DNA from 2 places in the Streptosporangium sp. NPDC051022 genome. Region 2 is predicted to be linked to the other one. Evidence: riboswitches for the same ligand, from Rfam matches in the RefSeq annotation. Region 2 holds a riboswitch; the other holds the start of a gene.
The links. Region 2 has a riboswitch for glycine ahead of gcvT (glycine cleavage system aminomethyltransferase GcvT). Riboswitches for the same ligand answer to the same signal wherever they lie in the genome.

Region 1 (3,395 bases), on a different contig from region 2:
CCGGGCCGACGAGACGGCCAGGGAGATTTCCGGCCTTCTACTGGAATTGCACGCCTCACTCCTGCGTTCCGCCGTGCGTGGAGACTTGGGCCGGTGAGAACCTGACCAGGCACTCGTCCCCCCACGAGTGTTACGTTGAACAAACCGGTCGTAATCCAGCGAAGACGGAGCAGCCCGTGTTGCAGATGGAGGTCGTGGGCGTTCGGGTTGAGATGCCCTCAAACCAGCCTATTGTCCTGCTGAAGGAGGCGCATGGGGAGCGTTACCTGCCGATCTGGATCGGCATGACAGAGGCGACGGCGATCGCCATGGCTCAGGCCGAAGAGCCGCCGCCCCGGCCACTCACCCATGACCTCTTCCGCGACGTGCTCGACGCGCTCGGTGTCCGGCTGAGCACGGTGAACATCGTCGCACTCCGTGACGGGATATTTTTCGCCGATCTCGTGTTCTCCAACGGGGTCGAGGTGAGCGCCCGTCCTTCGGATTCCATAGCCCTGGCGCTTCGAACGGGTGCCCGCATCTTCGCCAGCGAGGACGTGGTCCGGGAAGCGGGGGTGATCATTCCCGACGACCAGGAGGACGAGGTGGAGAAGTTCAGGGAGTTCCTTGACACGATCACGCCCGAGGACTTCGGCCGCGCGGGGTAGGAATTTCGGTGCATTTACGCTTCACGACGCGCCGGGTAGGGTCGTTGACTGATCTTGGTCCCAGTCCTACGGTGCAAGTGAAACCCGTGGCCGTGCGCAAACCCCCAGATCAGGCCGCGGGATGAGAGAAAGCCGGAGGTCCGCGTGGCGGTCAGCAGCGGCGAGGGTAGAAACGCCGACCAGGATGACCCGGAACGGCGCGGGGAGGCACGCCAGCGTGCTGGTGAGGCAGGTCTGCTGTTCGACGGGCAGCCGGTGAAACCGCCCGCCGACATCGGATACCGCGGCCCGACCGCCTGCGCCGCGGCCGACATCACCTATCGGCAGCTGGACTACTGGGCGCGCACCGGTCTGGTCGAGCCGACCGTGAGGGCCGCCCACGGCTCCGGTTCCCAGCGGTTGTACGGCTTCCGCGACATCCTGGTCCTCAAGGTCGTCAAGCGGCTGCTCGACACGGGCGTCTCCCTCCAGCAGATCCGCATCGCCGTCCAGCACCTGCGTGACCGCGGCGTCAACGACCTCGCCCAGATCACGCTCATGAGCGACGGGGCGAGCGTCTACGAGTGCACCTCGCCCGACGAGGTCATCGACCTGCTCCAGGGCGGTCAGGGTGTCTTCGGCATCGCGCTCGGCCGGGTCTGGCAGGAGGTGGAGGGCTCCCTGGCGGACCTTCCCGGAGAGCGCGCGGAGTCGGGCCAGAACCCTTTAGGCGATCACCAGGCGGATGAGTTGGCCCGTCGTCGCCGGGCTCGCCGCACGGGGTAAGGTTGGGGGCGCTGCTGACTCCGCGCGGGAGAGACCCCGACGCGATCGGGGCGCCGAAGGAGCAACCTCCCCGGAATCTCTCAGGCACCCGGTACCGCATGGACGAGGCGACTCTGGAAAGCAGGCGCGTCCGCCAGGCGTGTCTCACCGACGGGGAAAGCCTCCCGCCCGAGGGAGGTGAAACTCTCAGGTTGAGATGACAGAGGGGGAGATCCGGCATACGCCCGCGCCCAGCGCCGGTCTCCACCGCCTCGGGAGGCTTTCCATGACCGATCTGTCACCGCTCAGCGAGCTGACCCCTCTGCCGTTCGTCGCCCGTCACATCGGGCCCGCCGACACCGACCAGACCCGCATGCTCGAGGCGGTCGGATTCGCCTCGACCGCAGACCTGATCGCGGTGGCCGTGCCGGAGGCGATCCGGGCCAAGGACCGGCTGAAGCTGCCGCCGGCCGCGAGCGAGACCGAGGCCATCGCCGAACTGCGCGCCCTGGCGGGGCGCAACACCGTGCTCACCTCCATGATCGGCCTGGGATACCACGACACGATCACCCCGGCCGTCATCCGCCGCAACCTCCTGGAGAACCCGGGCTGGTACACCGCCTACACCCCCTATCAGCCGGAGATCTCCCAGGGGCGCCTCGAGGCCCTGATCAACTTCCAGACGGTCGTCTCCGACCTGACCGGGCTCGCCGTCGCGGGCGCCTCCCTGCTCGACGAGGCGACCGCCGCCGCCGAGGCCATGACCCTGGCCCGCCGCGCCGGCCGTACGGCCTCGAACGTGTTCGTGGTCGACGCCGACGCGCTGCCGCAGACCAAGGCCGTGCTGAGGACCAGGGCCGAGCCGCTCGGCATCGAGCTGGTCGAGAGCGACTTCACCGCCGAGTTGCCCGAGTGTTTCGGTGTGCTGGTGCAGTACCCGGGCGCGAGCGGCCGGCTCGGGGACTTCCGCGCCGTCGCCGACGCCGCCCACGCGCGCGGCGCCCAGGTGGTCGCCGCCGCCGACCTGCTGGCCCTCACCCTGCTGGCCGCCCCCGGCGAGCTCGGCGCCGACATCGCGATCGGCTCCTCGCAGCGCTTCGGCGTCCCGCTGGGCTTCGGCGGCCCGCACGCCGCCTACATGGCGGTCCGCGACGGCCTGCAGCGGCAGATGCCCGGCCGCCTGGTCGGCGTCTCCCAGGACGCCGACGGGCGCCCGGCCTACCGCCTCGCGCTGCAGACCCGCGAGCAGCACATCCGCAGGGAGAAGGCGACCAGCAACATCTGCACCGCGCAGGTGCTGCTCGCGGTGATCGCGGGCATGTACGCCGTCTACCACGGGCCCGAGGGCCTGCGGCGGATCGCCCGGCGCGTCCACCGGCACGCCGTCGTCCTGGCTGAGGGCCTGCGCCACGGCGGCGTCGAGGTCGTCCACGCCGACTTCTTCGACACCGTGCTCGCCCGGGTGCCCGGCCGCGCGGCCCAGGTCGTCGCCGCGGCCAGGGAGATCGGGGTCAACCTGCGCCCGGTCGACGCCGACCACGTGGGCATCACCTGCGACGAGCGGACCGAGCTCATCCACCTGGAGCAGGTCCTGGCCGCCTTCGAGGTCAGCGGCGCCGTCCTGGCCGACGTGGACGCCGCCGCGCACGACGCGCTGCCCGCCGCCCTGACGCGCTCCGGCGACTACCTCACCCACCCGGTCTTCCACAGCCACCGGTCGGAGACGGCCCTGCTGCGCTACCTGCGCAGACTCCAGGACAAGGACATCGCGCTCGACCGGTCGATGATCCCGCTGGGCTCCTGCACCATGAAGCTCAACGCGACCACCGAGATGGAGCCGATCACCTGGCCGGAGTTCGCCGGGCTGCACCCCTACGCCCCCGAGGACCAGGCCGCGGGCTACGCGGAGCTGATCGGGGAGCTCGAGGGCTGGCTGGCCGAGGTCACCGGCTACGACGCAGTCTCGATCCAGCCGAACGCGGGCTCCCAGGGCGAGTTCGCCGG
Region 2 (3,395 bases):
GGACGTCGCCTTCAACAACGCGGGCATCTCCCCTCCCGACGACGACTCGATCCTGGAGACCGGCCTCGACGCCTGGCGCCGGGTGCAGGAGGTCAACCTCACCTCGGTCTACCTGTGCTGCAAGCACGCCATCCCCTACATGCGGCGCCAGGGCAAGGGATCGATCATCAACACCGCGTCGTTCGTGGCGGTGATGGGCTCGGCCACCAGCCAGATCTCCTACACCGCGTCCAAGGGCGGGGTGCTGGCCATGTCCAGGGAGCTCGGGGTGCAGTTCGCCCGCGAGGGGATCCGGGTCAACGCGCTCTGCCCGGGACCGGTCAACACGCCGCTGCTGCAGGAGCTGTTCGCCAAGGACCCCGAGCGCGCGCAGCGCCGCCTGGTGCACATCCCGCTCGGCCGGTTCGCCGAGGCCTCCGAGATCGCCGCCGCGGTGGCGTTCCTGGCCTCCGACGACGCGAGCTTCATCACCGGCTCCGAGTTCCTGGTCGACGGCGGCATCTCCGGCGCCTACGTCACACCGCTGTAGCCACCCGTCCCTGGTGGCCACCGTCTTCCATCGGTGGCCGTCATCGGTTGCCATCGAGAGCGCGCCGGGACGTGGATCTGCGCCCCACGTCCCGGCCTCGGCAGGAAAGAGATCATGTCCCGTCCCGTCATCGGCATCACCTGCTACGTCGAGCCCGCGAGGTTCACCGTCTGGGAGACGACCACCGCGCTGCTGCCGTACGACTACGTCGACCACGTGGTCCGCGCGGGCGGCCAGCCGGTGATCCTGCCCCCGGCGGGCGAGCCCGCCACGGTGGCCGGCCGTCTGGACGGGCTGATCCTGGCCGGCGGCGGTGACATCGACCCGGCACGGTACGGCCGGGCCCCGCACGAACAGACCGGCTACGTCCGCGACTTCCGCGACGACGCCGAGTTCGGCCTGGTCGCGGCCGCGCTGGAGCTGAGGATCCCGTTCCTGGGGATCTGCCGGGGCCTGCAGGTCCTCAACGTCGCCCTCGGCGGCAGCCTGCACCAGCACCTGCCCGACGTGGTCGGCGACCGCGCCCACGCGCCCGCCCCCGGCCTGTTCGGCCGGATGCCGGTACGGCCCGTCCCCGGCAGCCTGACCGCCGAGATCCTGGGCGCGGACCCCACCGAGGTGGCCCACTACCACCACCAGGCCGTGGACGAGGTCGGCACCGGCCTGGCCGTGACCGCCCGCGCGGCGGACGGCACGGTCGAGGCCGTCGAGCTGGAGGGACATCCGTTCGCCCTCGCGGTCCAGTGGCACCCCGAGGCCTCCGGCGAGTCCGCGCTCTTCGAGGCCCTGGTACGGCACGCCCGCCCCTGAGTCCGCCGCTCAGTCCGCCGCTCAGTCCGCCACTGAGTCCGCCGCTGAGTCCGCCACTGAACCGGCCGCCGAACCCGCCGCCTTCCCGGACGGCGGGCCCGGGCCGGCCCGCGAGGACGCCCCCGGCGGGAGGGCGCCGGGCGGGGGCCGGGAAGGAACGGGACGGCGCGGGGATTTCGCTCGGCCGGTACGTACGGTTAGGCTGGCCACGACACCGATGAACCCGTGCGGGAGAGCGTCCTGACAGCCAGGCCAGGACCCCTGAAGGAGCAAGCCCTCCCCGCGAACCTCTCAAGGCAAAGGACCGTGCGGGTAGGTGCCTCTGGAAAGCAGGCCCTGTGGCCTCGCCGAAGGTGAAAGTCCGGCAAAAAACGGGCGAAGCTCTCAGGCATCCATGACAGAGGGGGAGGATGCTCTCATCCGACCCCTGTCTGAGGTGCGAACATGTCCCGACCCACGCCGCTGCGCGGCGTCCACGAGGCCCTCGGCGCGACGCTGACCGATTTCGCGGGCTGGTTGATGCCGCTGCGCTACGGCAGCGAGTCCGCCGAGCACAAGGCGGTCCGCCAGGCGGCGGGCCTGTTCGACCTGTCCCACATGGGCGAGATCTTCGTGACCGGCCCGCAGGCGGGCGAGGCGCTCGACCACGCGCTCGTCGGCCACATCTCCGCTCTGGAGCCCGGACGCGCCCGCTACACGATGATCGTCGATTCCCGGGGCTGCGTGCTGGACGACCTGATCGTCTACCGCCTGGCCGGCGACGAGTTCATGGTCGTCGCCAACGCCTCCAACTACCCCCGGGTGGCCGCCGAGCTGACCGAGCGCTCCGGGGCCTTCGACGCCGCGGTGGAGGACCGCTCCGAGCAGTACGCGCTGATCGCCGTCCAGGGCCCCCGCTCCCGCGACATCGTGGGCGAGCTGACCGAGGCCGACCTCGACGGGCTCAAGTACTACGCGGGCCTGCCCGCGACCGTGGCCGGGTACCAGGCCCTCATCGCCCGCACCGGATACACCGGCGAGGACGGCTTCGAGCTGTTCGTCGCCGCCGCCGACGCCGAGCCGCTCTGGGCCGCGCTCACCAAGGCGGGCGAGCCGTACGGTCTGCTTCCCGCCGGTCTGTCCGCGCGCGACACCCTCCGCCTCGAAGCGGGCATGCCGCTTTACGGAAACGAATTGTCCGCGGAACTGACTCCGTTCGACGCGGGGCTCGGCCGTGTGGTGAGGTTTGACAAGCCGGGCGACTTCGTCGGCCGGGCCGCCCTGGAACCGCTCAGGGACGTCCCGCCGACACGTCGTCTGGTGGGTCTGATCGCGACCGGCCGCAGGGTGCCCCGCCACGGATATCCGGTGGTGCTCGCGGACGACGGTTCCGTCGTCGGAGAGGTCACCAGCGGAGCGCCTTCCCCGTCACTGGGCAGGCCCATCGCCATGGCCTACGTGGACAACGGCGTGTCCACCGGCCTGGCCGTGGACATCCGGGGTAGCCGTGAGCCGGTCGAGGTCGTTGAACTGCCTTTCTACAGGAGGAAAAAGTGAGCAACATTCCCGAGGACCTGCACTACACCAAGGAACACGAGTGGATCTCGGGCATCGACGACGGCCTGACCCTGACCGTGGGTGTCACCGCCTATGCCGCCGACGCGCTGGGTGACGTGGTCTACGTGCAGGTGCCCGAGGTCGGCGCGACGGTGACCGCGGGTGACGCGGTCGGCGAGGTCGAGTCGACCAAGTCGGTGAGCGACATCTTCGCACCGGTGAGCGGTGAGATCGTCGAGGTCAACGAGATCGTCGTGGACGACCCCTCGCTGGTCAACAGTGACCCCTACGGTGATGGCTGGTTGTTCCGCGTCCGCATCGAGGGTGACGCCGACGACCTGCTGTCCCCCGAGGAGTACGCCGCGCTCACCTCGGGCGAGTCCTGAAATCTCTTAGCTTGTGCCGTGATCATGCGCGTCCACCGGCGCGCATGATCACGGCGATTGAACCACGTGGAAGCACGTGAAGACAGGAACAGATCAGTGGCGATCAGCGTCTTCGACCTCTTCAAAATCGGAAT

Region 1: it holds a riboswitch for glycine, as region 2 does, so the genes downstream of both, gcvP (aminomethyl-transferring glycine dehydrogenase) here and gcvT (glycine cleavage system aminomethyltransferase GcvT) in region 2, are expected to answer to the same signal.

The regions. Positions count from the first base shown of each region.
Region 1 covers NZ_JBFBCF010000022.1:100,391-103,785, reverse strand. The annotation lists gene AB0N02_RS30570 (MerR family transcriptional regulator) at 1-97, shown strand, start outside; gene AB0N02_RS30565 (bifunctional nuclease family protein) at 177-647, shown strand; gene AB0N02_RS30560 (MerR family transcriptional regulator) at 882-1,412, shown strand; glycine riboswitch at 1,428-1,519, shown strand; gene gcvP (aminomethyl-transferring glycine dehydrogenase) at 1,678-3,395, shown strand, end outside.
Region 2 covers NZ_JBFBCF010000002.1:448,584-451,978, reverse strand. The annotation lists gene AB0N02_RS06045 (3-oxoacyl-ACP reductase) at 1-529, shown strand, start outside; gene AB0N02_RS06040 (gamma-glutamyl-gamma-aminobutyrate hydrolase family protein) at 644-1,339, shown strand; glycine riboswitch at 1,558-1,656, shown strand; glycine riboswitch at 1,659-1,743, shown strand; gene gcvT (glycine cleavage system aminomethyltransferase GcvT) at 1,784-2,875, shown strand; gene gcvH (glycine cleavage system protein GcvH) at 2,872-3,261, shown strand; gene AB0N02_RS06025 (L-serine ammonia-lyase) at 3,358-3,395, shown strand, end outside.